Regions from separate parts of the Arthrobacter sp. 3Tela_A genome, predicted to be linked through region 2. Evidence: riboswitches for the same ligand, from Rfam matches in the RefSeq annotation. Region 2 holds a riboswitch; the other holds the start of a gene.
What was found. Region 2 has a riboswitch for cyclic di-AMP ahead of TVC13_RS10025 (LysM peptidoglycan-binding domain-containing protein). Riboswitches for the same ligand answer to the same signal wherever they lie in the genome.
Positions count from the first base shown of each region.

Region 1 (14,628 bases), on a different contig from region 2:
TCCGAGCCGGGAGGAACGTCCGCCCGCAAGAATAACGGCGTCAAACGCCGGCATTGCGCCAGAACTCATGCTGCGGTGTCTCCCAGGAACTGGCTCCACTGCGCCGCCGGCTGTTCCAGTTCGCGGATCTGCCAGCGGGTGCCCCGCGGCGCCTGCGGGGTGAACAGCAGCTTCCAGCCCAGCTGATTCAATGTCCTGTCGCCCTTCTTGTTGTTACAGCGCAGGCAGCATGCCACGAGGTTCTCCCAGCTGTCCTGCCCCCCGCGAGATTTTGGCACTACATGGTCCACGGTCGACGCCGGCTTACCGCAGTACGCGCAGCTGTGTCCGTCCCGCCGCAGGACTCCGCGCCGGGTGGCCACGGCTGAATCACGGTACGGAATATTCACGTACCGGTTCAGCAGGATCACTGATGGACGGGCGAAGACATCCCCCGGACCTACAATCGGGTCACCGCTCTCCGCCAGCACACTGGCTTTGCCCGTTAGGACAAGGACCAGCGCGCGCCGGAAGGTGACCACTGCCAGCGGTTCATAGCCCGCGTTCAGAACCAGGGTTCGCATGCACGTTCCTCTTCGCCTGCCCGCCACCGGGGAAGAGACAACGTCCACCGGCAGTGCGGTACTTCGAATGTTCACTGCAAGGGTAAGCCGCGGAACGCGATCCCGCTATTAAACCGGCCCGGGTTCGCGCGAACCAGGGCCGGCGGCTGGTACGGCTGGCAACCCGGCGGGGCGGGTGGGTGCGCCGGAAAGGCAGATGGGTCCTGCCGTTTCCGGCAGGACCCTTCACTGTGTCAAAACTAAGGTTGCGTCAAACTAAGGCGCTTAGCCTCCGACGCGGATGTACACGCCGCCGGAACCAAGCTCCGCGGCAGCAACCACGGTCTGGTTCCCAAAGAACCCGCCGTGCACGGCCTGGCCGTTGCCTACGTAGACAGCAATGTGGGCCAGGCCCATGCCGCCGTCGGCGTAGTAGATCAGGTCGCCGGGGACAGCCTCGGCTGCGCTCACCGTGCGGCCCAGGGAAAGGTAACCGGCGGGCCAGTCGTGGAAGTTGATGCCGGCAGCTGCCAGCGCGTTGGTAACCAGCATGGTGCAGTCCTGCATGACACCAAGCTGCGCGTAGGCAGCAGCAGCGATCGTCGCTGCCGTACCGGAGGCGGCCGGAGCCGGTGCTGCCGGAGCAGCTGCCGTCTGCGCCGTTGCCGGTGCGGCTGCGGGAGCCGTAGCCGTTTCCTGGCCAGCGGTAACTTCCTGGGACTGGACTGTGACCTCAGCGGCCTCTGCGACCTCGGGAGCAACAATCACGCCCGGAACCGGGGTCAGCGTCAGGTCCGGACCGATTGCGTCCGCCGGGACCTGAAGCGGAATGGAGGACAGGTCCAGCTTGCTGGTCTGCACATCGCGTGAGGTCTCCGGACCGGCTGCGGTAGCAGCTACGCCCGTGCTCAGTACCAGACCGGAAGCGGCGGCAATAACTGCAGCCTGGCGTCCTACGCTGCCGGCGCTGCTGACAGCGTCTGCAAGAGCGGACAGGGAGTTGTTGCGCTGTACGGGCGCACGGTGGCGCGCACGCTCAGTTGACGTGGTCATTGGGGGTTTTCTCCGTTGTTTCTGGCAACTGGGCGTCAGCTGACGCGGACGAAGCTTGCGCCGGGAAGATCAGACAGGGAGTGCAGGCCGGTGTTCATGCCGTTGAGGCCACCGCTGATGACCTGGCCGTTGCCGACGTAGATCGCAACGTGGCCGCCGGTGATGACGAGGTCGCCGGGCTGCGGGCTGCCAACAACAGCACCGAAGGCGAAGAACTGGCCGGGAGCCAGGTCGCCCACGGACTTGCCGACCGAGCGCAGTGCATTCTCAACCATGGCGGTGCAGTCCTGCGCCACGCCGATCTGGGCGTAGGCGGAGGCCACCAGGCCGGCTGCGACGCCGCTGGCGCTTGCCTCAGCGGGAGCGGGGGTGGAGGAAGCGGTGCTGACGTTGCCGGCGGCCGGTGCGGCCTGAACCGGAGCGGCAGCCTGCTGCGCGGCGACGGCTTCCTGCTGTGCAGCGGCAGCAGCAGCTGCGGCTTCTTCAGCCGCGGCCTGCTCAGCAGCTGCAATCTGTGCGCGGGTCTCAGCGCCGGAGAGCGAGCCGGCCAGCGGCTGGACCGGAAGTTCGAAAGGTGCCTGCTCGGAGACCGTAACGGTTCCGTTGGAGGTCACAACGTTGAGGGGGGTGGCTTCAAGGGCCTGGCGGTCGGTTGAAACCGGAGCTGCCTGGGCCGGCATGCCTGCGGCCAGGACGAGGCCGGAAGCAGCGACAACCACGGCAGCCTGGCGGCCGACGGATCCTGCGTTGGCGGTAACGGCTTTGGACAGCGCGGTAAGCGGGCTTACCGGCGCGGTGGCGGCACGACGGCGGCCGGAATTGACTGATGACACAGTATTTGCCTCTCCCAACGCCTGCGAGGTGAGCTGTCGGATTCGGATGGGAGTCACCCGGTTGCTGGACTGCTAAGTCCGGCAACTTAACCCCTAGGGCTTCTTGCGAAACCCGAAATTGGTTCCCCCGCCTCTGCCATGCGATTTTGCGAACGGATCTCGGACAGTGGCAGAGCTCGGCGAGCTGTTCGAGAGTGCCTGATCTTTGGCGAATCAGGCACGGTGACGAGAATATAACAACATCAAGGAAATGTCACGCTCAGGTCACGAAAGGGTATTGCCGGGGTCACAACCAGCCGAGGGGATCGACAGGATTGCCGTTTACGAGTACCTCGAAGTGCAGATGGCAGCCGGTGGAGGCCCCCGTGGTCCCGCTGGCGCCAACCAGGTGTCCACGCTCCACGGTGTCCCCGACGGACACGCTGATCGCTGACAGGTGGTTATAGGTGGTCTCCACGCCGTTGCCGTGATCGACCACCACACGGTTCCCGCCGCCGTACTCGTGCCAGCCGGCAGACTTGACCGTTCCGGCTGCCGCAGCCGTTACCTCGGTGCCGCAGGCAGCAGCGTAGTCCTGGCCGGTGTGGAGTTCCCCCGCCGTGCCCGTGATGGGGCTGACCCGGTAGCCGAAGGATGAGGTCTGGATAAGTTCGGACTTCAGCGGGGTCGCCAGAGTGCCCTTGGCCGCAGCCGGGGTCACGTCGGTTCCTGCGACGCTTAGTCCGCGGAGCTTGGCATCGGGGTCGAACTTGGAGGTAAGCGCGGCGCGGTCAAAATCCAGGACCACATTGGGATCCGCGGAGACCGGGGCCGGTGCGGCTGCCGGTTCCGGCGCCATGGCCGGGTCCGTAGCCGCCGCCGTCGTCGGCATTGCGACGGTCAGGACCAACCCTGACGCGGCAGCCGTGATGGCGAATTTTTGGGCCGTGCCGCCCAGTGGACGGTGGACAGGTTCGGCGCGGCGCCGGCCGGCTGGCCGGCTGGCGGTGCGTGGACGCAGTTCAGCGGCCGGCAATTCGGCCCTGCGCCTGCCCGAAGCAGCATGCTTCGACAAGTGTTTCCCTCTCTTTAAAAGCCTGCGAAGTTAGCTGTCGGATTCGAGTAGAGAAACTCGGCCCCCGATGCCCGGGACAATCCAGGTAAACGGATGGTCCTGCGCTTGCTCGAAGGCTTCACCCCAAGGCATTGCTGCTGCCGGTTGGTGGGTCCTCCGCCCCTGCCTGCGAACGGTTGCACCTGCGGTCCAGTGGCAGGGTTCGGCTGTTGGACCGGTTAGCGGTGTTGTTGCTGTAGTCAGATGCCACTATAGGGGCAAAAGACCAAAAGATACCATTCCGTTACCTGCCGGAGCTGAAGGTCACGAAGCGGGCGCGGAGACAAATACGTGGGAAGCCACCTCTGCGGGCAGTTCCAGGGCGCCTTCAATTCCCGGCACGCGCACGGAAATGTAGCCACCCACGACCTCAGCCGTAATGCTCGCTCCCGGACGCAGACCGGCCTCATCCAGCTGGGTCAGAAGCTCCGGGTCCACCTGGATCGGCTCGGCCAGACGCTCCAGCACCATCGGCTGCGTCGAGCTGACCAGCTCGACGGCGGACAGCAGGTCCCGGTAGGCAACAGCCGGCGGTACGGCCGCTTCGCCGCCAAGGGCTTCCAACCCGGGAATCGGGTTTCCGTACGGGGATTCGGTGGGCTTGCCCAGCAGGTCATACAGCCGGCGCTCGACGCGTTCGCTCATCACGTGTTCCCAGCGGCAGGCCTCGTCATGGACGTACGCCCAGTCGAGTCCGATCACGTCGGCGAGCAGCCTCTCGGCCAGCCGGTGCTTACGCATTACCTCGGTGGCGCGTCGCCGTCCAAGCTCGGTCAGTTCCAGCTGGCGGTTCCCGGAAACGACTACCAGGCCGTCACGTTCCATCCGCCCGATGGTCTGGGAGACGGTTGGGCCGGAATGGCGCAGGCGCTCGGCAATGCGCGCCCGCAGGGCCACGATGTTCTCTTCTTCGAGCTCAAGGATGGTTCGAAGATACATCTCAGTTGTGTCGATGAGGTCCGTCATGACCGTACCGCTCCTAGCAATCGTGCGGAAGTGAATACCCGCAGCGGCACAGAACGCGCCGCCGGTTCCGTTCCCACGTTAGCCCATCGGCCCAAACCGGGGAGAATTATCTGCGCCGGCAGGCCCGATGCGCCAGCCCGGTCACAAATAGGACCGGTAAGGGCGCCGGGTGTTGAATAGAAGAGTACGTTGAAGCACCCTGCCAACCCGCTTGGAGCAAACAGAAAATGGGCGAACCCGCCGTTACGATTCCCGCAGATCTTCTTCCCAAGGACGGACGTTTTGGCGCCGGCCCTTCCAAGGTCCGGCCCGAGCAGATCCAGGCCCTGTCCAGTGCCGGTGCCAAACTGCTTGGCACCTCCCACCGGCAGGCACCGGTGAGGAACCTCGTGGGAAGCGTCCGTGAGGGACTCTCCGCCCTGTTCCGGGCTCCCGAGGGCTACGAGGTTGTCCTCGGCGTCGGCGGTTCCACCGCTTTCTGGGACATCGCCTCCTTCGGACTGGTGGAAAACAAGGCCCAGCACCTTTCCTTCGGAGAATTCGGCTCCAAGTTCGCTGCCGCCACCAACAAAGCCCCCTTCCTTGCAGCTTCCAGCATCATCAAGGCTGAACCCGGCACCCGCCCCGAAGCAGCAGCCGAGGAAGGCGTTGACGTCTACGCCTGGCCGCAGAACGAAACCTCCACGGGCGTCGCCGCTCCGGTTCGCCGGGTTGCCGGCGCCGATGCGGACTCCCTTGTGCTGATCGATGCCACTTCCGCCGCTGGCGGCCTGGACGTCGACCTGGCTCAGTCCGATGTCTACTACTTCGCCCCGCAGAAGAACTTTGCTTCCGACGGCGGGCTGTGGCTGGGTATGTTCTCCCCCGCCGCCCTTGAGCGTGCGGCCCGGATCAATGCCTCGGACCGTTGGATCCCGGACTTCCTGAACCTGCAGACCGCAGTGGATAACTCCCGGCTGAACCAGACCTACAACACGCCGTCGCTCTCCACGCTGGTGACCCTGGATGCACAGATCCAGTGGCTGAACTCCAACGGCGGACTGGACTTCGCCGCGGCCCGCACTGCCGACTCCGCCGGCCGCATTTACTCCTGGGCGGAGAAGTCCGGCGTCGCTTCCCCGTTCGTCGCCCGCACCGAGGACCGTTCCAACGTCATCGCCACAATCGACTTCGATGCTTCGATTGATGCTGCAGCCATTGCCAAGACGCTGCGCGCCAACGGCGTGGTTGACGTGGAGCCGTACCGCAAGCTCGGCCGCAACCAGCTGCGTATCGCTACCTTCGTGGCCATTGAACCTGACGACGTCAGTGCGCTGCTGCAGTGCATCGACTACGTGATCGAGCACTCCTAACCGCCAGATCTGTTGTTCCCGGGCACCTGCCCGGTTCGAGGAGGACCCCGGCGCCGCTACTGCGGCCTGGGGTCCTCTTCGTTTAAGCGCTTCTCCGTCGCATCGCTGGTCAGGTAAAGGCGGCGCCGGACTGAACGGTCATAATGCAGCCGCAGGTGGTGCGAACGCCAGGCCCAGACCAGGCCAATCACGGCAGTGACCAGCCCGGAAGCGGCGGCGACGCCGAGGCTCCAGCGCGGACCGAAGGCATTTGAAACCCATCCGACGATCGGCGCACCCAGCGGGGTGCCGCCCAGGAAGATCGCGAAGTACAGCGCCATGACCCGGCCGCGCATAACCGGCGTCGTGGTGGTCTGGACGTAGGCGTTGGCACTGGTCATCAGGGTCAGGGCGAACAGCCCCACCGGAATCAGGGAGAGGGCAAAGATCCACAGGCTCGGCGAGAGTGCGGCCACCGTGCAGGCGATGCCGAAGGCCCCGGCGGCCCCGAAAATGAACCGCAGGCGCGGACGTTCACGGCGCGCGGAGAGCAGTGCTCCGGCAACGGAGCCAATGGCCATGATGGAGTTCAGCAGCCCGAAGATCCCGGCGTCCTGCCCGAACTCAGTCCGGGCCATCGCGGCGATGTACACGGCGAAATTCAGTCCGAAGGTTCCCACGATAAAGATCGCGACCAGGACCATGATCAGGTCCGGGCGGTAGCGCACGTACTTCAGCCCGGCGCGGATCCGTCCCTTGCCGGGCGGGGCCTTGGGCAGCACCCGCAGCTCGGAGGAACGCATCTTCAGCAGTGCCAGGACCATGGCCGCGAACGTGACCGTATTAATGAGGAAAACCCAGCCGGGTCCCACCGCCACGGTCAGCAGTCCGGCAGCCGCCGGGCCGATCATGCGCGCGCCGTTGAAGGATGCACTGTTAAGCGCGACGGCGTTCGGCAGGTTCTCTTCGCTGACCACCTCGGAGACAAAGCTCTGGCGGGCGGGGGCGTCGACGGCGGAGACCACGCCCAGCGCCAGCGCGAAGGCGTAGACATGCCACAGCTCCGCGTGGCCTGAAAGCACCAGCAGTCCCAGTCCGGCGCCGAGGGCGGCCATTGAAACCTGGGTCGCGAGCAGGACCCTGCGCCGGTCATAAGTGTCCGCGATCAGGCCTGCCCAAGGTGCGAGGAGGAGCTGCGGGCCCAGCTGCAGCGCCATGACGATGCCCATGGCTGCTGCGTCCTGGTTGGTCAGGATGTCATAGACCAGCCAGTCCTGGGCGGTGCGCTGCATCCAGGTTCCGATGTTGGAAACCAGGGCTCCCAGGAACCAGATGCGGTAGTTGAAAATTCGAAGCGAACGGAACATTTAGGTTCACTTCTCCCTTCCGGGACAGTGAACCGAATTCCGTGCACTCACCGATTATTCGTCCTCCATGGCCGCAGGTGCCGCGGCGTCTTCTTCCGTCTGAGCTGCCTCTGCTGTGCCGGCGTCCGGATTCCCGGCCTCGTCCTTGGACTCGGTTTCCTGGGCAGCCACGTCCTCGGGACGCACCCTCTCGGACCACGGCACCCACTCGGGGGCCAGGATGGCGTCAGCTGAGGGCAGCAGGCCCACTTCGCAGACCGTGGCCACCTTGCCGCGCGGAACCCGTGCCACAGTGGCGTACCACTCCCAGCCCCGGTAGCCGGGGCGGTTGGCGCGGAACCGGTGGGTGACCAGCCGGTCTGCTTCGGGAACAGCACTGAGCCACTCCCCTACCTGCTCTTCCGGCGCGACTTCCAGCAGTCCCGCCCGGGCGCTTTCGACGGCAGCGGCGAGCACCGCGTCCGGCTTGGACGGCTTGCGCGGCGGCTTGCGGGCAGCAGCAGGCTTAGTCGGTTCGGTAACGGTCGCGTCGGTAGTTTTCACTCGGTGGTTCTGCCCCTATGCGTCAAGGTCGTCGGCAACGGCCCGCAGCACGGCAGCCACCTTGGTGGCGTGCTTCTTTTCGGGGTACCGGCCCCGGCGCAGTCCGTTGGAGATTCCATCCAACAGTTTAATAAGGTCTTCGGTAATCACCGCCATGTCATCAGCGGGCTTCCGCGTGGCTTTGGCCACCGACGGCGGAGCCTCGAGAATCCGGGCAGAGAGCGCCTGGGGGCCGCGGCGTCCGTCGGCCACACCGAACTCCATCCGGGTTCCGGGCTTCACCTCGCTCACACCAGCGGGAAGCGCAGAAGCATGCAGGAAGACTTCCTGGCCGTCGTCAGTGGCCAGGAATCCGAATCCCTTGCCAGTGTCGAACCACTTGACCTTGCCGATGGGCACTTCGCTTACCTCGTTCTTAGCTATTGGGTGCGGACTTTCGACCGCATGATGAATGGGGTGGTACGTCCGCGCGTATCCGTCTTCCGGTCTTCTAGCGGGCCGGCGGCGGATGCCTGTTGAGATACTACGGGGAAGAGTCTTCCCTTTAGAATATCCCGAGCCCCCTAATCCTTGGGCCGCCCCGCTTTGGGTGTGCGGATTTTTAGCTGTTAGCGTTAAAGACCATGGAGCATCTGGGTCCGACCCCCTCAAACAGCCGCGCTGACGGCTCTCAAAAATCAAAGCGGTCACCGCTGCGGATGCTGATAACGGCGCTGGCAGGACTGCTGGCCGTGGCCGGTGCCGGCAGCCTCGCTGCCCTGCTCCTTGAAGCACTTCGGGGCGAGGCCATCTGGCCCGGATTTGCTGCCGGCGCGTTCTATGCCCTGCCCCTGGCGTTCCTGATGATGGCCGGGCTGGTAATTGACTCAATCGTGCGGCGGCGCCGGGGCTGACCCGTTTGTTTTCGGTCCCACTCGGGTAACGTATTGGACGATGTCCGCGATCCGAGCCTTGGCCGAAGACCTTGCAGCGCGCAGTGACGAACAACTGCGCGAACTTCTTCTCGCCCGGCCGGACCTGGCCCTGCCTCCGGTTCCTGATTTCCAGGCACTTGCCGCCCGGGCCTCGACGCGCATCAGCGTACAGCGCGCCCTTGAAAAACTCACCGCACCCCAGCTGCAGGTCCTGGAAGCGCTGGACCTGACCACAAACGAAGACTCGCATCTGAGCACCACGGCCTCCTGGCTGAAGGCCTCGATCTCCGGCTCCACCATCAAGGCGCTGGATGCGATCCTGAGCTACCTGCACAGCCTTGCCCTGCTGCGCCGCGCAACCCCGCATCCGGGTGCCCCCAAGGCGGACGCCGGACGCAAGTTCTACCTGCCGGTCTCCGTACTGGGCGAAGCGCTGGGCGCCTATCCCGCCGGTCTGGGCCGCCCTTATTCAACCCTTGCCGCCCAGCAGCCGGAATTCGGGCAGCGCCTGGTCTCAATCGTGGAGGGACTGCGGCAGCGCGGGCTGCCCATCGAGAAAGCCGACACGCCTTCAACCGCAGCGCATTCGCTGCACCATCTGGTCTCCGACCCCGCCGGTTGGGAAGCCCTGCTGGCCGACGCACCCCCGCAGACCCATGACCTGCTCCGGCGGTTCAAGTACTCTCCGGTGGGTACCATTCCGCGCAAGGCCGCCATCAGCCGCGCCGTGCTGGACAACCCCGCCCCTACCCCCGTTGAGTGGCTTGTTGCCCACGGCCTGCTGGTGCCCCTGGATGCCCTTCACGTTGAGCTGCCGCGTCCAGTGGGCCAGGCTTCCCGGGGCCACGTAATCGTCTCCGATTTCCAGCTGGACCCGGTTCCGCCAAAGGCCCGCCCCGTCCCGCATGCCCTGCGGGACAACGCAGCGTACGGCGCCGTGGCGGAAACACTGCGCCTGGTGACCGAGCTGCTGGCCGTGGCCGCTGAAGCACCCATCGGAACCCTGCGCTCCGGCGGCGTCGGTGTCCGCGAAGTCCGGCGGGTTTCCGAAGCTCTGCGCCTGGACGGACCGGCCACTGCCTGGCTCCTTGAACTCTCCGCTCTCTCCGGACTGCTTGTCCTCGATGCTGCCACCTCACGCTGGGGTACCGCGGAAAGCGACTGGCACACCCTGGACCGGGAAATGCAGTGGCGGCACCTGGTTGAGGCCTGGCTGGAAGCCGACCGGGCGCCGTCGCTGGTCGGCGCACCGCTGCCGGGCGGAGGATCGGTCAATGCGCTGGCCGGCGAGCTTTCCCGGCCCGATGCCCCGCTGGTGCGGCACCGCATGCTGGAGATGTTCGCGTCCCTGGTCGGAGCAGAATCCGTGGAGGAAGGGCACTCCGGCGCTTACGACGCCGAAGACCTCATCAGCGCACTGACCTGGTACCAGCCCAGGCTCCAGCGGCGTTTCGCCCGACTCGTTCCGGGAATCCTGAAGGAGGCCGCCCAGCTGGGACTCGTCGGTTCCGGCGCCCTCACCGAGCTGGGGCACGCCGTCGCCGCAGGTGACCTGGACCGGGCCGCGGACCGGCTGCGGGAGGTGCTGCCGGAGCCGTTGAGCTCCTTCCTGCTGCAGGCAGACCTGACAGCGGTGGCCCCCGGCTACCTGGATCCGAAGGTGGCCCGGCAACTCGCGCTGGTAGCCGACGCCGAGGGACAGGGTCCAGCTACCATCTACCGTTTTTCCTCCAATTCCATCCGCCGTGCCCTGGACTCGGACCTGGACGCGGCGTCGATCCTTGAATTCCTGGCCCACTATTCCGCCACCGAAGTTCCGCAGCCGCTGCGCTACCTGGTGGAAGATACCGCTGCCCGGCACGGCAAGCTGCGCATCGGCGCGGCCTGGTCCTACCTGCGCAGCGACGACGAGACCGGGCTGAACGCCCTGATGGCCGATCCGCGCGCCGCCGTCCTGGGGCTGAGCCGGATTGCGCCGACCGTAATCGCCTCGGCCGCCACACCACAGGAGCTCGCCTTGGCGATCCGGGGCCTGGGTTACGCGCCGGTCATGGAGGGACGCGCACGGGAAGCCTCGGGTTCCCACGCCCGCCCCCCGGTTCCGGCGCCGTCGTCCTCCGCCACCCGTATGAACCAGTGGGAACTGACGGAGGACGACCTCGACGCCCAGCTGGCTGCCCTGCGCGGCCGCGGGCCCGTCGTGGCGGCAAAGGGAGATGAGGCCGTTCCCCTGGTCAGCCTGGAAACCCTGCGCAAGGCCATCCGGACCAAAAGCTCCGTGCGGATGGGCGTCGTGGACAGCCAGGGGAATGAACGCCAGGAGATCTTCGTTCCTCTATCCGTAGGAGACGGCCGGGTACGGGTCTTTGATCCGCGCCGGGACGTGGAACGCGTAGTGTCGATACATCGGATAATGGATGTGGAAATAGTGGAGGGCAGCCCAGCACATGGTTGACGGACCTTTGATCGTCCAGAGCGACAAGACCATCCTGCTGGAAGTGGACCACCCCCAGGCCGTCGAGGCCAGGCACGCCATCGCAGCGTTCGCGGAGCTTGAGCGGGCCCCCGAACACATCCACAGCTACCGGCTTACCCCGCTGGGGCTCTGGAACGCCCGGGCCGCCGGGCTGGACGCCGAGCAGGTGCTGAACACGCTGCTCACCTATTCCCGCTTCCCTGTCCCGCACACCCTGCTGGTGGACATCGAGGAAACGATGTCCCGGTACGGGCGGCTGCGGCTGGAGAAGGACCCGCAGCACGGACTAGTGCTGCGCACCAATGACTATCCTGTCCTCGAGGAAGTGCTGCACGCCAAAAAGATCCAGCCCCTGCTGGGTCCGCGGATCGACGGCGAAACGGTGGTGGTGCAGTCCGCGATGCGCGGCCAGCTCAAACAGCTCCTGCTCAAGCTCGGCTGGCCGGCGGAAGACCTGGCCGGGTACGTGGACGGCACGCCGCACCCAATCCTGCTGAACGAGGACGGCTGGGCGCTTCGCCCCTACCAGAAGCTGGCCACGGAGAACTTCTGGGCCGGCGGCTCGGGAGTGGTGGTGCTGCCCTGCGGTGCCGGCAAAACGCTGGTGGGTGCCGCCGCCATGGCGACCAGCTCCACGACCACGCTGATCCTGGTGACCAACACGGTGTCGGCCCGGCAGTGGAAGGACGAACTGCTTCGCCGCACATCGCTGACCGAAGACGAAATCGGCGAGTACTCGGGTGCGGTCAAGGAAGTCCGCCCGGTAACCATCGCCACCTACCAGGTGCTCACCCTCAAGCGCGGCGGGCTGTACCCGCACCTGGAGCTGCTGGATGCCAACGACTGGGGCCTGATCATTTACGACGAGGTCCATCTGCTCCCGGCACCGATCTTCCGCATGACAGCTGACCTGCAGGCCCGCCGCAGGCTGGGCCTCACCGCCACGCTGGTGCGCGAAGACGGCCGCGAGGGCGAAGTGTTCTCCCTGATCGGTCCCAAGCGCTACGACGCACCCTGGAAGGACATCGAGGCACAGGGCTACATTGCCCCGGCAGAGTGCATCGAAGTCCGGGTGGATCTGCCGCGGGACGAACGCGTTGCCTATGCCATGGCCGAGGACGGCGACAAGTACCGGCTGTGCTCCACCTCGGAGACAAAGTCCAAGGTGGTACAGGACCTGGTCCGCCGCCACGAGGGCGACCAGATCCTGGTGATCGGGCAGTACATCGACCAGCTCGATGAGCTGGCTGATCGGCTCGACGCACCGGTGATCAAGGGCGGAACGCCGGTCAAGGAACGCCAGCGGCTCTTCAACGACTTCCGTGAAGGAAAGCTGAAGACACTGGTGGTGTCCAAGGTTGCCAACTTCTCCATCGACCTGCCCGAGGCCTCGGTAGCCATCCAGGTCTCCGGTTCCTTCGGCTCCCGCCAGGAGGAGGCCCAGCGGCTGGGCCGCCTGCTGCGCCCGAAGTCCGACGGCCGGGCTGCCCACTTCTACACCGTCGTCGCGCGCGACACCCTGGACCAGGACTTCGCCGCCAGGCGCCAGCGTTTCCTGGCGGAGCAGGGCTACGCGTATTCCATCCAGGACGCCGCAGACATCGAAAAGCCCGCCTAGCTTCCTTCGCTTTCCCACGCCCGTAAGCATCCCCCATGGATAGTTCTCCCCATGGGCCCCCTGTGTGTCCTGCGCTAGGCTCTTCGCGTTACGAATGCTCTGAGCACATGGAACGTAAGTTGTTCTGCAATACAGGGGGAAGAAATGCCGGTCAACGGCTGGGATATCCAAGTCGCCACAGTCCGTGGCGTCATTGGGAAGGCACGCGCCACGGTGGAAGATCTGATCGCCGAGGAGACCACACTCCAGAACGCAGTCACCTCTGCTGCCGGTTCGGCCAACAGCCCCGTGATCCTTCAGGCGCTCACGGAATGCTATGAGGACTATTTGTCCCGGCTGATCAACAGCGGCACCGTCCGCAGCGAAAACGCCTGCAATTCGACCAGCGAGGCTGTGGACCACTATGTGCGCGGCGACGAAGAGATGGCCGGCAACGCGAATCGGTTGGCCGGCGAATCCCCCGCCGCCACCTCGGACGAGGACAGCGCAGGAGGCGGACGGTGAGTGCAGGAAACCTCCCCGTACTGCCGGACACCGGTGCCGTCCGCAATGACGCGGCAGCGATCGACGCGTCGGGACAACGGGCGAAAGGCTACGGCCAGGATCTGGTTGCAGCCTGGACCGGGCTCCAGGACAGCTACCAGGCCCCAGAGCAGGACATAGTCCACGGTGCCATGGCCAAGGCAGCCGTCTACACGGACGCAACAGCGGATGTGACCGGCGCAATCCGGGATGCCCTAGAGACCTACGCCGACGCCGTTGACGCACTTCGCCCCCGTTACGATGCCCTCCTGGCTGCGCTCCAGGACCACGCCTGCCGGCCGCTGGAGGAGGACAGCCAGGAAAGCGCGGCCTTGGCGCGGTCGGAGGAAGCACGCCTCACCCGCGAGTCAGCCTCGATCGCCGCCGAACTGCAAGCTGCGGAAGACGCCTGCGCTGCTGCGATTTCCAGCCTGCACACGTCATTTCCGGAGCCGCACAGAATAACAACGTCGCCCTACGCCGCGGTCTCGATCGGCCTGGCCATCCACGGGTCCCTTTCAGTGCACCAGAACCCCGGTCCCCGGCTGATTAGGGTGGCCCTGGACCCCGGTTCCAACAGGCGCCAGCTCAATGTGCCGGGCTCAGTCACCCTGCGGTTGAACGGCCGGCCGTACCGCTATCTCCCGGCTGGCAGCTTCATGGCGTCGGTGCTCGCGCCGCTGGGTGCGCGGGCACTGACCATTCATCGGCCGGTTTTCCGCGACCCGGTGATTCGCGGGGCGCGGCGGCGAACCACCGCGGGTGGAAACAACGTGGCTGCTCCGGAGCTGCCGCGCTGGGCGAACAGGGCGGCCAACGGACTGGGCGTGGTCGATGGTGCTTTGTCCGTCTACAAAAACTGGGCGGAGCAATGGAACCAGGACCAGCTGGAGCAACCCGACATGAGCACGGGAGAGCGGGTGGTCAGCGCGGGTGCCACAGCCCTTGTCGAAGGCGGTTCGTCCCTGGCAGGCAGCACCTTCGGTGCCGCGGCAGGAGCGACGCTCGGGAGCTTCATCCCCATTCCCGTAGTGGGAACGATCGTGGGTGCAGCCGTGGGAGGGTGGATCGGCGGAGCCGTCGGAGAAGGCGTGGGGAATTTCTTCAGGAATGCCGCAGAAAAAGGCATCGCAGACAGCGTAAGAGGCGGCCTCAAGGAAGCATGGGAAAACCTCAAACTATGGTGACCCGGGAAGCGTGGGAGAATTCAACGTCATGGACGTTCTAGCAATACTGTTGGCCGGCACCGTCATACTTTTGATAACTCTCTATTGTCTAATCTCCGGGGTCGCGGCAATGAACGGAACCTGGCGCAGCTGGGCGGCGAAGAGGAACATGTATCAATTCGGCAGGCACAGCTATTTCGGCTT
Region 1 covers NZ_JAXIOM010000037.1:19,948-34,575, forward strand. The annotation lists gene mobA (molybdenum cofactor guanylyltransferase) at 1-69, opposite strand, end outside; gene TVC13_RS11695 (HNH endonuclease) at 66-563, opposite strand; gene TVC13_RS11700 (NlpC/P60 family protein) at 828-1,595, opposite strand; gene TVC13_RS11705 (NlpC/P60 family protein) at 1,631-2,428, opposite strand; cyclic di-AMP (ydaO/yuaA leader) riboswitch at 2,433-2,589, opposite strand; gene TVC13_RS11710 (M23 family metallopeptidase) at 2,715-3,482, opposite strand; cyclic di-AMP (ydaO/yuaA leader) riboswitch at 3,486-3,700, opposite strand; gene TVC13_RS11715 (metal-dependent transcriptional regulator) at 3,786-4,487, opposite strand; gene serC (phosphoserine transaminase) at 4,715-5,839, shown strand; gene TVC13_RS11725 (MFS transporter) at 5,896-7,185, opposite strand; gene TVC13_RS11730 (DUF3027 domain-containing protein) at 7,240-7,728, opposite strand; gene TVC13_RS11735 (cold-shock protein) at 7,744-8,127, opposite strand; gene TVC13_RS11740 (hypothetical protein) at 8,352-8,621, shown strand; gene TVC13_RS11745 (helicase-associated domain-containing protein) at 8,662-11,097, shown strand; gene TVC13_RS11750 (DNA repair helicase XPB) at 11,090-12,736, shown strand; gene TVC13_RS11755 (DUF6507 family protein) at 12,881-13,240, shown strand; gene TVC13_RS11760 (glycine zipper domain-containing protein) at 13,237-14,445, shown strand; gene TVC13_RS11765 (hypothetical protein) at 14,456-14,628, shown strand, end outside.
Region 1: it holds a riboswitch for cyclic di-AMP, as region 2 does, so the genes downstream of both, TVC13_RS11710 (M23 family metallopeptidase) here and TVC13_RS10025 (LysM peptidoglycan-binding domain-containing protein) in region 2, are expected to answer to the same signal.

Region 2 (14,628 bases):
AGCCGCGAGTCTGGCAGTTTCCATTATTTCACGTTCGGGGCAGATGTACCCGGCCCGGGTGGGAGCTGGTTGTCCGCAGGGCCCGGATACGTTCGCCGCGGGGCGCTTAAAGCAGGGTGCCCCTCCCGGAATCCGGAAGAGGCACCCTGCCCCGGGCCGCGCCCCCCGGCGGTCGGGCAGCAACGCGGACTATGCGCGGTAGTAGACGGGGCCGGAGCCGAGGTTCGCAGTGGCGATAACGGTCTGGTTGCCGTTCATTCCGCTGTGGATGGCCTGGCCGTCGCCGATGTAGATGGCGATGTGGGGGACACCTGCTCCGCCGTTGGCGTAGTAGATCATGTCACCGGGCTGGGGGTTGGACACCGGGGTGCCGTAGGCGGCCAGCTGTGCCGGGGAAAGGTCACCAACCGAGTGGCCGGCCGCACGGAGTGCCTGCTCAACGAGGATGGTGCAGTCCTGTGCAGCGCCCAGCTGGGCGTATGCGGAGCTCAGCATGATCGCGCCGCTGCCGGAAGCTGCTGCAGCAGGTGCCGGGGTGACGGACTGGGTGGTGATGTTGCTGCTGTAGTCGGCGTACGTACCGGGATCGGTGTATGAGGCTGCGGCCGGAGCCGCGACCGGGGCCGGGGCCGGAGCGACGTAGGTTTCAGCCGGAACGTAGGTCTCTGCCGGGGCTGCCGCAGCGGGCGCGGCTGCTGCGGCTTCACCGGAAACAGTGATCACGTCACCGGGGTAGATGATGGATTCCAGCGACAGGCCGTTGAGGGCCAGGACGCTGTCCAGGCTCACGCCGTAGGCGGCGGAGATTTCGCTCAGGGTGTCACCGGAAACTACGGTGTGGGTTACGGCTGCAGCCGGAGCCGGAGTTTCGGCTACGGGGGCAACTGCGGGCTGGGCTGCCGGAGCAACGAAGGCGCTTGCCGCCGCGGCGGGTGCCGGTGCCTCGTTGATGACTGCGCTGGCCTGGGCCGGTGCTGCCATGCCGAACATGAGGCCTGAGCCTGCTACAACCGCTGCTGCGGTGCCGGTGACGGTGCGTGCCTTACCGGGTGCTGCTTTTGCGATGGTGGTCCAGATGCTGGACTCTGCGCAATGACGTCCGCGATTCTTAGAAGACAAGGTATTACCTCTCCCTATACCTGCGAGGTGAGCTGTCGGGTTCGGATGGGAGTCACCCGGCCGCCGGTCTCATCCGGTCGGCTTAACCCCAAGGATTCAAAGGACCCAAAAAATTGGTTCCCCCGCCCCTGCCGTCGTATTGCAAAAGGGACCCCGGCCAAGCGGCAGAGCTAGGTAACAAGCCCGGGGCGCCGCATCAGGTCTGCGGCATGCCAAGGACACTAACAGCAATCTCTTTTTGATTGCAATTCGGTAACGGCACCGTGTTGCCGTTGTGTTTGCTGGGTCACTCATGCTAGTAAACAGCACGCTGTCGAGTTCTTCCCCGGGTGCCACATCCGCATCCCGCTGGCAGCAGGTATGCGGCCTGGCCTCCCGACGCAGAATTCTGGAGCTACACCGGGACGCGGACGCCGCAGTAGGACTACGCTTAAACCCCTGCATTCCGGCGAAGGAGAGCGGTTGTGGACCAGGAATCAAGCAGCGGATCATCCCGTCTGCCCATTGAGGAAGTTGTCCGCGAGATGAGTATTCCAGCCGGTCTTGCCGGCCCGGAACCGGTGATTTCGGACGTACGCTGCTATGCCGTGGCTCAACCCGGCGGCATTGTGGTCATTGACACAGGAATGCCTGACGCAGCTAACGCCATTGCGGACGCTGTTGAAGCCCTTGGAGGCACCTTCACGGATGTTCGGGACATCGTCCTGACCCATCTGCATATGGACCACATCGGGTCACTGTTTGCCATCGCCGAGCAGGCACCGCTGGCGTCCATCTATGCCGGCGGTCCGGATTCACCGGACATCCGGTCACCGCGGAAAGTGCGGGCCATGGAGGAAGGTGACTCCGTGCAGGACCTCCAGGTCCTCGCTACTCCGGGCCACACCCCGGGGCACATCAGCATCTTCCATGAAGGTACCGGAACACTCTTTATCGGCGACGCCGCCGCAACGGATCACGGCGAAGCTGTCCGGAGCCCCGCGGCCTTCACCTCGGATGCTTCGCGCGCCGAGGAGTCCCTCGAACGCATCGCATCACTGGCGCCGGCCCGCATACTGTTTGCCCATGGCGCTGAAATTCCCTCACCAACCGGCGCGCTGGTACGCCTTATTGGTGGACCCTACGGAGGCTAGCGCCTGAGAATCTCAAACGGCCCGGCGCACCACCAGCCAGGCGAAACAGCTGCCGGCCGCCGTTGTGAGAACAGCTGCAGCCGGCAGCAGCCACGTTGCAGGTGTGCCTCCGGAAACGGAGACGGCGGCGTAGAGCAGCCAGCAGACGGCCAGTGCTGCACCCGCAAGGCCTGCGCAGTACCACGCCGATTTTCCAGAAGCAGCACTGATGTAGGCAGCTGCGGAGGCGGGGCAGGCAAATGACCCGCCCAGCACCGCGCCGCCAATCAGGGTCCACACGATGTAGCTGGTCAATTCACCGGCTTGGACCGTGGAGGCATAGCTCAGCTGGAAGTTCAGCATGGCCAGTGCCATGCCTGCCAGTGCGCCCAGCGGAATAAGGAAGAAGACAGACCTGCCGGTCCGCGCGGGGGTGTTGCTCATGTCTTCAACTGTATCGCCGCAGGTGCTGCAGCCTGTTGCTGTCTTGCAGCCCTATCCCCGTACGCCGTCCTGCCCCCTCAATGCATGCTGTCCCGTCAGCCCATCCGGTTCCTTTGGACACCCAGGGACTGGATATGGGCTGCGGTGGCCCAGCGCAGGATCGAATACAGCAGCTGGGTGGCTCCGGGCATAAAACCCGAACCGTGGTGGTAGACCGGATCCATGGTTGTCACCAGCAGGCGGGCGGGCTGGTTCACTTCATCGATGAACAGCAGGGCTCCGCTGTCCGTGCCGTCCTCCTCCATGGTTACCAGGCTCCGGGCGCCCGACGGCGGGTGGAGAAGTCCGTGGTGGTGCCAGTCAACAGCGCGCCGGGTGAAGAACTCCCACAGCGGATCCTCCGGCAGGCGCAGGCGTGTGCCGGTGTCGGTGCCGGTCCGCCAGGCCCAAAAGACGGTAGGACGGAATGAGTAGCCAACGCCGGGCAGCCAGTCCTGGACGCTGTTTTCTCCCAGCACTGCGATGGTCTTTCCGGGGTCCTGGAGCGCCTCGCGGATGGCCGGCTCAAAGCGTGAGCGTACGCCGGGATGCAGCCGGTCTCCCACAATCAGGACGTCCAGCTCCCTGAGCCCGGCAGGGTCTGCGTCCGGAAGGTAGATGCCTTCGACCCGGTAGGGCTGGAGTGCGGGGTCTTCCAGTGTGCGCAGGGCGGGGAAGGTGCCGGCGTGGAGCAGGCCAATGCGTGGTGTTGTTCTCATGCTGATGCTTCCTTGGGGGTGTCGGCGGTGGAGCCTGAACTGAGCCAGGTAACGAGGTTCGGTCCCAGCCGCGCACTGCTGTACCTTTCGTCTGCGAATCCCTCCAGGTCCAGGCCGCCGTGGACCAGGACGGTGCCGCTTCCCAGCGGATATTCGTAGTCCAGGGGCAGCGAGTTGGGACCTATGCCGGTTACCGGGACGGCGCCGTCGGGCAGCGGTGAGGAATAACCCCGGCCGTAGAAGCCGGCAACGCCAACTTCCTGCAGCCTCTCGTAGGAGTGCGTACCCGGAACCCCGGTGCGGAAATGCAGGTCACGGTAATCCACGCCCTCCCACACGGGGTGGGGTGTCAGCGCGTGCGGCCGCAGGTCCCATGGGCTGCGGTAGTCCAGCTTCAGCCACCGCGCCAGGCCGTCAATGAATGGCAGCACCACCTGGCCGTTAACCAGGACTCGGCCGCCGTCGCGGACGAATCCGGTCAAGTAGCTTCGGTGCCGGTGCAGGAGTACATGGTCAGCGGCCCCGCTGATGATCAGGGCGCCTGCTGAGAGGATGGTGCTGCGTGCAGCGGGATCATCGAGCCGGTAGGCGTCGGTGTCCTCAATGGCGCCGCGCCAGTCCGGGTCACCAAGTCCGCGCATCCTGTTTGATCCGGCGAGCCGAATGATTCTCATGAAAGTTCCTTTCGGGGGTTTGCAGCGCAGCTGCGCCTGCAGGAGGGGCCAAAGTCCGGAACCGCGATCGTGCGGTTGCCTGAGACCGTGTCCACGGTGGGTGTGCAGATCGGCAGTCCGTAGACATCGGAGAGAGCGGGTCCGGTCAGCAGTTCGTCCACCGGCCCCCAGCGGGTGTCGTGGCCGTTGACGAACAGCAGGGCGTTGCGGGAGACGTGGAGGGCATGGTCTGGATGATGGGTTGTCATGATGACGCCCATTCCCTCGGCTGCGAGCGAGTCAAGGACGGTGAGCACACGGGACTGGTTACGCAGATCAAGCGCGGAGGCAGGCTCGTCGAGTACCAGCAGCTGGGACCCGGACGCCAGGGCGCGGGCGATCAGGACGAGCTGCCGCTGACCGCCTGAGAGTTCCGAGTAGCACCGTTCCGCCCACCCCGCCGCACCCACGCGTTCCATTGCCCGTGCGGCGGCATCCCGGTCTTCAGGGCGGGGGACCTGATAGGGGCGCAGGTGCCGCGTGCAGCCCATAAGTACCATGTCCTGAACCGTGAAGTCCGGCCCGCTTCCGTGATCCTGGGGGACGTAGCCCACGGACGGACCGGTGCGAAGCGTCCCTTCCACCGGTTTCAGGAGCCCGGACAGGCACTTGAGCAGCGTTGTTTTCCCGCGGGCGTTGGGCCCCAGGATGGAAAGGACTTCCCCGCGTTCAAGGCTGAAATCCAGGCCGCGGAAGAGCCATGGCCCAAGCCTTGAATAGCGGAAGCCCAGCCCCTGCGCTTCCAGAAGTACCGCATTGCCGGCTTGCTTAGTTTCCATTTGTTCCTGCCTTCTTCTGGGTGCGGGCGAGCAGTGCCACAAAGACCGGCGCACCAATGATGGCGGTCAGGATCCCCAGCGGGATCTCGCTGCTGGTCATGGACCGGCTTAGCGTGTCGATGAGGATCAGGTAGGTTCCGCCCAGCAGCAGGGAGACCGGAAGCAGCACCCGGTGGTCTGAGCCGACCCAAATCCGCGCCAGGTGCGGGACAACCAGTCCCACCCAGCCCACGGCGCCCGCGACGGCTACCGTGCCCGCTGTCATCAGTGCGACGGCGCCCAGCAGCACCAGCCGTGAACGGTGGGGGCTGATGCCCAGGGCGGCGGCGTCGTCGTCCCCAAGGGACAGGACGTTCAGGCGCCATCGGAGGGCAATGATTACCGCCGCACCCATCCCGACCGGGATCAGGGCAATGAGCACCTTGTCATAGCTGGCCGCCGCAATGGATCCCAGCAGCCAGTGGACGATCGAGGGGAGCTCAGAGTAGGGATCGGCAATGTAGGTCATAAAGGACACGAGGGCATTGAAGAATGCCGCAACCACGATTCCGCCCAGCACAATCATCAGCATCCGGCTGCCCTGTCCCAAACGGGCCAGGAACAGGACGAAGGCCAGTGCTGCGAGGCCGAATCCAAAGGCGCCCCCGACCATCCAGGCGCCGGACAGTCCCAGCGTCAGCACCAGGACTCCGCCGAAGGAGGCTCCCGCCGTGACTCCAATGATGTCCGGACTGACAAGGGGGTTGCGGAACAGTGCCTGGAGGCAGGCGCCGCCGAGGGCCAGTGCTCCGCCCACCAGGAATGCGAGCAGGACCCGCGGCAGCCGGACGTCCAGGATGACGGTGGCCTCCTGGTCTGTCCACGTTCTTCTCAGCAGACTTTCGCTGCCCAGGAGCGATCCGGCCTCACCGGCAAGAATGCGGAGGATCTCATTGGGTGGAACCCAGTAGCGGCCCACGGCCATGGAGCCCACGGCAACGGCCAGCAGCAGGACCAGGCTGATGACCACCGGATGCCGGCGCAGCATCCTTGCGCGCGGGGAACGCCCGCCGGGAGTGGCGGGGGCGTGCTTAACCAGGCTCACGGCTGCGCTTCGAAAACTTCGTAGCCGCGGCTGCCGCGGTTCATCTCCAGCCTCAGTGCAGCGTCGACCTGGGCTTCGGAGACGTCGTAGTTGTAGAGGTAGCTGATCTTCTCCCGCATGGTGTTCCGCAGGGTGTGGCTGGTTAGTTCAGGGTGGTACAGCTCCGCGGCCCACTGCCACATCAGCGGCGATTCAGCACACGGGACCTCCCACCGGTAGCCGCCGAGCGGTGCCTTGTAGACCCGCTTGTTCCGGACTGCGGAGACGGACGCGAGTGCGCCGTCGGCATACACATCCGCCGGCGTCCGCGCGTCAAAGCCGCCAAGCGTGATGACTTCCGGATCCCACTCGATCAGCTGTTCCGCGCTGACCGTGTTCTCTGCTGAGACGTTGTCTGCCGCCATGTTCCGGCCGCCGGCCAGCTCCATCCAGAAGTGCATGTAGGAGGCCTTGTTGGAAGCCGAGTAGCCCTCCCCGGACTGTCCGAGGTGGACCACCCGGACCGGCGCCGCAGCGGCCAGTTCCGAGCGCAGCCGCTTCAGTTCGGTATGCATCCAGCCGGTGATTTCTGTTCCGCGTTCCGGCTTGCCAAGAATCGCCGCGAAGAGGTGGACCCAGGTTTCCAGGTACTCCTGCGTGCCATATAGCAGACAGACGGTCTTGAAGCCGGCGTTCTCCAGCGGTTCAACCAGGCCGTCTCCCTGGTCTGCCCACTGGAAGACGACGTCGGGAGCGAGCTCGGTAATGGTTTCGATGTTAGGGGTGAAGCTCGAGGGGGAGATGGTCGTGGTGGACCTGGACTCGGGGAAGATCTCCCCGAAGAGTCCCTGCCTGTTTGCCTGCAGGGTTGATTCGTTGATGCCGACGATGCGGTCATATCCGCCGTCCACCGCTGCGATCATCGAGGGTGAAGGGATCACGGTAGTGGCGATCCGCTGCACCGGGGCGTCGAAACTGATGGTCTGGCCGCGCATGTCCGTAACGGTGAAACCGGTGGACGAAGCGGTCCCGCTTGCGGGTGCTGCGCCTCCGGCGGCAACGGTGTCGCGGGAGGAACAGGCTCCGAGAGCCAGCGTCAGCAGTCCCAGTCCACCCCCAAGGAGTGTTCGGCGGGAAGGATGGGTCTGTGCGGGGGTAAGGCGGGACACCGGAACTCCGATCGTAACGTCTAGGTTGGTTAGGCTGGCCTAAGCAAGCTGGAGTTCATATTAGCGAACAAAAACGTGTCGTTATTCAAAAGGTGACAGTCCCTGTCATAAGTGAGACGAAGGCGACACCATCCTTTTTATGAATGACTCAGAATAACTGCTAGAGTCTTGACCAGCACCGAACGGTTTCCGTTCGGCATCAGCATCCATGCCGGCCTCCTCTGCAGGGAGCCGTGCATTCCCGCAGCCCCGCTCCGTGCCGGCTGCTCCCGACTTTTTGCAACGCCGCCAAAGCGCCGGCGCACTCCGTGCTGCCCGGCTGCCTTGCCCACCTTCTTCCAGGAGAACAATGTTCGAGACCACGACCACCGCCACAGCCCTTCCCATCCAGGACCAGGAGACCGGCACCAACCACAATGTGCCCCGTGAGACCCGCGCCGTGCCGGCCCGCCGGGCGGCCCTTGGCGGCAACTACGTGGCTGCCTTCGGCCGCCCCCGCTCCGGAATGCAGCACGCTGCCGCGGTCCGTCCTGGCACGGTCCGTCCTGCCGCCGGCTGCGGATACACCGCCCGGTACGACGGCGCGGGTCACCGGGAACCTGCGGCCGCAGTGGACAGCTACACCGCTTCCTTTGGGGCCGCGGATACCCCGGCCCGTACCGTCACCGGTGAGCGCGGCCGTTACACCGATGTGAACCTGTAATCTGTGAACCCGGGGATTTCCGGGCACAGATGACAGGGGGGGAAAGCATGGGTGCCATGGACAATTTGCTGGGTCCGGCTGAAGTTGCCGGACTGCACCGCAGCCTCACCTCGGCCGCTCCTGCACCCGGACTCGCGGACCTCCTCTCTGCGGTGCCGCAGCTTGAGCCGCTTTCGCTGCGCGCCCGGACTGACCTTCTGGCCGGGGCACTGACCCGCGCATACCCCGCCTACTCCGAAGCGGCCGCCGCTTACCGGACTGCCCTCGCCGACCAGGGGTTCAAGGGGTGGATGATGTGGCCGGTGACCGAATCCGCCGTCACACTGGCCCTGGCCGGTTCACGATCGGCGGATTTCGACGACGCCCTTGACCTGCTCGCCGAACTCACGCCCCGCCTGACCAGTGAGTTCGCCATCCGCCGGCTTCTGGCGGCGGATCCGGTACGGGCCCTGGCCCGCGGCCCGGCCGGGGCGCAGGACGCCGATCCACCGGTTCGGCGTCTGGCCAGCGAGGGAACCCGGGCCTACCTTCCCTGGGCGATCCGTGTGCCCTGGCTGCTGGAGAACCCGGGAGCAACCCTGCCCATCCTGAACTCCCTCCGTGACGATCCCAGTGAAGACGTGCGCCGGTCGGTAGCCAACCACCTGAACGACATCTCCCGCCATGCACCCGAGGTCACCGTGCAGACGGCCGCCCGCTGGCTGGGGGACCCGGCACCCACGACGGCGCGGCTCGTCCGTCACAGTCTGCGGACCCTCATCAAGAAAGCCCACCCCGGTGCTCTCGAACTGCTTGGTTTTGCTCCGGCGGAAGTTGAAGTCCGGGACCTTTCCACCCAGACACCCGTCATCACCCTTCCGGGAAAGCTCCAGTTCAGCTTCGCGGTCAGGAACACCGGGACCGCCGCGGCGCGGCTGGCGGTGGACTACGTGGTGGATTACGTCAAGGCACACGGCGGAACGGCTCCGGCGGTCTTCAAGCTGACGGTCCTTGAGCTGGAGCCGGGCGAAGCCCGCTCACTGTCCGGCTCGCACGCCCTTCATCAGATGACCACCCGGCGCCACTATGCGGGCACACACCGGCTGCAGCTGCAGATTAACGGGATCCGGCACGGCGACCTGGCATTTGAAGTCCGGCTTCCGTAAGCGGACCAGCTGCGTCATGGTGAATCCGCTCAGCCAGCAGCCTTAGCGGAACGCCGGTCCCGCCCCACGCTTCGCCAATGAACTCTGCCGCGATCGACACGGCAGTTTCCTCCGGTGTCCGCGCCCCCAGATCCAGCCCGATCGGGCTTCGTAGCGCTGCCAGCGCTTCGGGACTGACCCCGGCGTCGAGCAGGCGCTCGGTTCGGTCCCGGTGCGTTCGCCGGGAACCCATGGCACCCACATAGGCAACCGGCGGCCCACCCAGGACTTCGGCTAGGAGCGGCACATCGAACTTCGGATCATGGGTCAGCACACAGACCACGGAATGGGCGTCGACTCTGCCCGCCAGAAGCTGGTCCCGGTAGTAGAGGTGCGGCCACGCGGCAATCACCTCATCCGCGTCCGGGAAACGTGCCCGCGTTGCAAAGACGGGCCGCGCGTCGCAGACGGTGACGTGATAGCCGAGGAATTTCCCCAGCCGGGAAAGCGCCGCAGCGAAGTCGATGGCACCAAAGACCAGCATCCGGGGCAGCGGTGCGAAGGCGTTCAGGAAGACGCTCATTCCCGTATCCAGCCGTTCTCCTTCAGGCCCGTAGGTCAGCACGCCGCTGCGCCCGGCGGCCAGCAGGCCCAATGCGTCGTCCGCCACTGCCTGGTCGGCGCGCAGGCTGCCCAGCGAGCCGCCCGTCTGCAAAGGAAGAATCGCGAGTTTTCGTCCCAGTCGACTGGCATCGGGGTGCTCGATAACGGTTGCGATGCCCACGGGGTCACCGTCGCTTACTCCCCGCAGAGCCGGGCCCAACACTGCAGATTCGCCGGGTTGAAGTGCTTCGATGAAGACCTCAATAGTGCCCCCGCAGGTAAGGCCAACGGCAAAAGCGTCATCGTCGCTGACTCCGTAGCGGGCAAGCACCGGCCCGGCACCTTCCATGCACTCCATTGCCTGCTCGTACACGGCACCCTCCACACACCCGCCGGAGACCGAGCCGACGACGCTGCCTGAAGCAGTCACCAGCATCTGTGCTCCCGGAGGCCGCGGTGCAGAGTCCATGGTCCGTACTACGGTGGCCAGGGCAGCGGTACGGCCGGCTTCCCATTCAGCCAGCAGAGTGCTCAGGACCTCGTTCATGACGGTGCTGCTCCTTGTTCGATGGCCAGCAGGTTCCGCGCTTAGGCGGAACGGCGTGCTGCACGCCTGCCCAGATGGTAGGCCGCGAAGGCGACGGCGCTGTAGAGCCAAAGCTGCACGGCGGGCTGGCGCAGCTGCTCGCCCACCACACCGCGCATCAGCGCCAGCCCGTCGAGTCCCTGAACTTCCGCCGCCGGTTTCGGAGGTTGTATGCCGGACAGGGGCAGGGACGGAGAGGCCGGTGTTTCTTCCCGGTCCTTCACACCCACCGCGCCCAGGCCCGCCGTACCTGCACCGACCGTTCGGCCAGCCGGACCCGGGTGAGTTGCAGGAAGGTCCGTGCGGTCCGGCTCACTTGTCCCCGAGCCGGCTGCCCCGGAAAACCCTCCGGTGTGCGGGCCGCCTGGAACCGGCGTCTGCGCGGCACCGGACACAGTCTCCGGAACCGGAACGGACTGCGCATCGCCGGCAGGACCGGATCCTGCAGACCGGGCGTTGACCATGGCCTGGAGATTCTCGGCGAACACAGCCATCATCTGCTCTGTGACGCTGCCGATCACACCCTTGCCCATTGCCGCCGCTTTGCCGGACAACCCGATGTCAGCGCTGACCAGTCCCTGGGTTCCCCCTCCGGCTTCCTCCAGTTTTAGGATCACGGTGGCCTGAGCAGTTCCCTGGCCCCGGACTTCCTTGGCGCTTCCCTGCAGGACGGCCCGGCGCGCAGCCGTGTCGCGTTCCAGCACGTCCAGCTGACCGCGGTACTGCAGGGAAACCGGTCCGAGCTTGACCTTCATACCCACCTGGTAAGCGTCATCGTTGAGTTTGTTGAGGATCTGCGCGCCGGGAATACAACCGGCTACCGACTCGAAGTCCATGACGGCTTCCCACACTTCCGCGGGCGGGGCGTCGACTGTGAACGTGCTGTCAATGTCCATGAGCAGATCCTGTTCTCCTGGGGTGATGGTGCGTGCCGGCTAGGGCTGTAGGGAGTTCTGCCAGCGAGTCATAACTGTGGCCGCTGGTAAACGCGTCGCAGAACGGCAGCGCAGCTGCCATTCCGCCGGCAAAAGGTTCATAACCCGGTGCTGCTTTCCGCGGGTTCACCCAGATAATCCGGTAGGCCAGGCGACGCAGCCGGGCCATCTGGGCGCGTACATCCTCCGGGTTGTCCTGGGTCCAGCCGTCAGAAAAGACGACGACGACGGCGCCCCGGGCCATGCCGCGCCGTCCGTACGCATCCAGGAACGTCCGCAGGCACCGCGCCAGCAGGGTTCCGCTGTCCCAGTGCGCTGTGCTGCCGGCGGCCGCTGCCAGCGCCTGGTCTGCGTTCCGGCCGTCCAGCTGGCGGGTGAGCCTTGAGATTCCCGTGGAGAACACAAAGGCCTCCGCATTCGAGGTCCCCACAGCCCCCTGCATCAGGGAGAGGAAGACCTGCGTGTGCGCTGACATGGAGGCGGACACATCGCAGAGCAGTACCAGCCTGCGGGCCGCCGTCGTGCGTTCTGCCCTGATAAGCCGGTAGGCAGCACCGCCGGAGCGCAGGCCGGACCGGGTGGTACGGCGCAGGTCAAGCTGTGCTCCCCGCGGACTGCGGCGTGAGCGGCGGGTAAGCCTGTGCGGGGTGGCCAGCGTAATCCTGCGTGCCAGCGCACTGACCTCCGCCAGTTCTTCCCGGGTCAGCCCGGCGAAGTTCCTGGTATGCAGCGACTCATCCGCAGAAGCAGTCAGCAGGACGGCATCTGTGTCCTGTCCGGACGCATCTCCGGAACCGGGAAGGACCGTCTGGAGGCTCGATGCTTTCTGTTCGCCAGGCAAGGCGGCGGCGGTTTCCGGTGCGGTCCGGGCCCGAGGTTCGGATCCCACAGGCGGAGGGGCATTCTTCTCGCCGCGGGTATCTGCAGGGTCCAGCATCCCGTCAAAGAGGGCAGAGAACACGGCGTTGAACACCGGGATTTGTTCTTCACCCCGCAGCAGCACGGTGCGGCAGGTCCAGTACAGGCGGCTGCGGGAGGAGGGCGGCACCAGGGCAAGTGCCCGGGCCAGATTCGCGGACTTGTCCGGCGGAACTTCAACACCTGCCCTTCGCAGCGCGTGGCCCAGCCCGGCAGAAAAAGCGGCCGTTTCAAGGACAGCCGCGCCCGGTCCCGGGCCGGTCACGGGGACCCCGCCAGCCACGCAGGGCCATGTGCAGCCACGGCCTCCAGATCCTCGCGGTTCTTCAGCACCATACCCAGCGTGCCTTGGATGCTGGCGGCGCTGAGGTGCTCAATGTCCAGCAGTGACAGGGCGGAAACCCAGTCCACTGCTTCGGCGATCCCGGGTGGTTTGGCCAGATCCAGACTGCGCACCCGGCGCAGCGCTTCGGCGGCCTCAAGGGCAAGCGGCCGGGACGACGCCGGGACCCTCCGGCGGATGATTTCCGCGACACGCTCCGGTGCGGGGTAATCGATCCAGTGGTAGAGGCACCGGCGCGTCAGGGCATCGTGCAGTTCACGGGTGCGGTTGGAAGTCAGAATGACGATGGGCGGGAATTGGGCGCGGATGGTTCCCAGCTCCGGAATGCTCAGGGCTGCTTCGGCCAGGAGCTCGAAGGTGAACGCCTCAAACTCAGCGTCCGCCCGGTCAATTTCATCAAGCAGGAGGACAGCGGGCCGCGGCCCGGGATGTTCCAGGGCCTGGAGGATGGGGCGGCGAAGCAGGTACTCGGGGGAGTACAGGTCCTCCTCGCTGACTCCGGCACCGCCTGATTCGGCAACCCGGATGCGCAGCAGCTGCCGGGGATAGTTCCATTCGTAGAGTGCCTCTGCCGCGTCGATTCCCTCGTAGCACTGCAGGCGGTAGAGCGGAGTGTCCAGCAGGAGGGCCAGTGCCTTGGCGGCTTCAGTCTTGCCAACACCTGGCTCGCCTTCAAGCAGGATCGGCTGCGGAAGGCCCATGGCAAGGAACAACGCAGTGGCGAGCCCCGGGTCCGTGACGTAATCGAGCTCTTCCAAGGCCTTGGCAAGGGCATCCGGGTCGGGGTACGGTCCGGCGGCAGGGCTGCCCGCGGTGTCAGGAAGCGGCTGCATACCGGTCCGGGTCCCGCAGGAAGGCTGCCCGGCAACCGGGACAGCAGAAGTATGACGTGATCCCCCCGGACTCCGCGCGGGGAGCAGCAGCACTGATCTCAACCGTCATCCCGCAGACCGGGTCAATCGCCTGACCGGGGGAGTCCGGGCTTTCAGCTGCCTCCGGATGGCTCTCTCCGCTGCCTGCACTCCCTGCGCTGCCTGCACTCCCTGCGCTGCCTGCAGTCGCCTGCTGCGAGCGCAGTGCCGTGAACTCAGCCAGGATGGACAGCGCTGTTTCCGCCGGCGTCCGGGCGCCGAGAGCCAGTCCGGCCGGTGAATGGACCCGTCCGCGCTGGTCCGCTTCGACATCGAGGGACGCCAGCACCTCCGCAGCCCGTTTGCGGCTGGCAACCAGTGCCACGTACGGCACCCCTGCCCGGAGCGCAGCTTCCAGAGCGGTTTCTTCACCCGTGCCGTGGGAAGCCACCACTAGTGCTGCGTCTCCTGCCGACGGTTCAGCTTCACCGGGAGGGCGCAGGGTGACCTGCAGGCCAAGAGGTGCGCCCAGTTCACCGAGGGCACGGGCCACGGGCGTCTCTCCCACCACCAGCATGTGGGGCGGCGGGAGTACCGGCTGCAGGAAAATCTCCACGGCGCCTCCGCTCAGGCACGGGTTCCGGACTTCAACCGCACCCTCGCCGGCCGCTGCGGCCGGTTCACCGGGCAGGACGCGGAGGAGCAGCGGGTCCCCGGCGGTCAGAGCCTCCAGGCCGTACCGGCGCACGGATCCCTGAACACAGTTCCCGCCCACAAACCCCGTCAGGCTGCCGTCGGCGTCCAGCACGGCAGTATCCCCGGGCCGGGCGCTGGTGGGCCGTTCAGCCCGCACCACCGTGGCCCGCACGTAAGGAAGGCGAAGCTCCTGGAGCTTCCGGGCGCGGGCCTCCGGGTCTGCTGGCATTGTTTCCATTGGGATCCTCAGATCGGGGGCTGCGGCCGGCCCTGCATTGCCTCCCAGACTCGGGCGGGTGTGCAGGGCATGTCCATATGAGTGATCCCGAACGGCGCCAGGGCATCAACGACGGCGTTTACGATCGCCGGCGGGGAACCCACCGTTGCTGACTCGCCCACGCCTTTGGCGCCGATTGGATGGTGCGGCGACGGGGTGACGGTGTGCCCGCTTTCCCAGTCCGGCACTTCCATGGCGGTGGGAATGAGGTAGTCCATCAGCGATCCGCCCAGATTGTTGCCTTCGGCGTCGAACTCAATGAACTCCATCAAGGCCATGCCCACACCGTCGGCAAGCCCTCCGTGCAGCTGTCCCTCGATGATCATCGGGTTGATCCGGGTGCCGCAGTCGTCGACGGCGATGAACCGGCGTACCTTCACACGCCCGGTACCGGGGTCCACATCCACCACGCAAATGTAGGCGCCGAAGGGGAAG
Region 2 covers NZ_JAXIOM010000029.1:704-15,331, forward strand. The annotation lists gene TVC13_RS10020 (CarD family transcriptional regulator) at 1-24, opposite strand, end outside; gene TVC13_RS10025 (LysM peptidoglycan-binding domain-containing protein) at 190-1,119, opposite strand; cyclic di-AMP (ydaO/yuaA leader) riboswitch at 1,123-1,288, opposite strand; gene TVC13_RS10030 (MBL fold metallo-hydrolase) at 1,584-2,252, shown strand; gene TVC13_RS10035 (hypothetical protein) at 2,265-2,675, opposite strand; gene TVC13_RS10040 (hypothetical protein) at 2,771-3,433, opposite strand; gene TVC13_RS10045 (hypothetical protein) at 3,430-4,107, opposite strand; gene TVC13_RS10050 (ABC transporter ATP-binding protein) at 4,104-4,925, opposite strand; gene TVC13_RS10055 (FecCD family ABC transporter permease) at 4,915-6,009, opposite strand; gene TVC13_RS10060 (ABC transporter substrate-binding protein) at 6,006-7,157, opposite strand; gene TVC13_RS10065 (hypothetical protein) at 7,507-7,860, shown strand; gene TVC13_RS10070 (DNA alkylation repair protein) at 7,917-9,005, shown strand; gene TVC13_RS10075 (XdhC family protein) at 8,956-10,134, opposite strand; gene TVC13_RS10080 (SRPBCC family protein) at 10,176-11,069, opposite strand; gene TVC13_RS10085 (vWA domain-containing protein) at 11,059-12,291, opposite strand; gene TVC13_RS10090 (AAA family ATPase) at 12,288-13,202, opposite strand; gene TVC13_RS10095 (XdhC family protein) at 13,186-14,154, opposite strand; gene TVC13_RS10100 (aerobic carbon-monoxide dehydrogenase large subunit) at 14,163-14,628, opposite strand, start outside.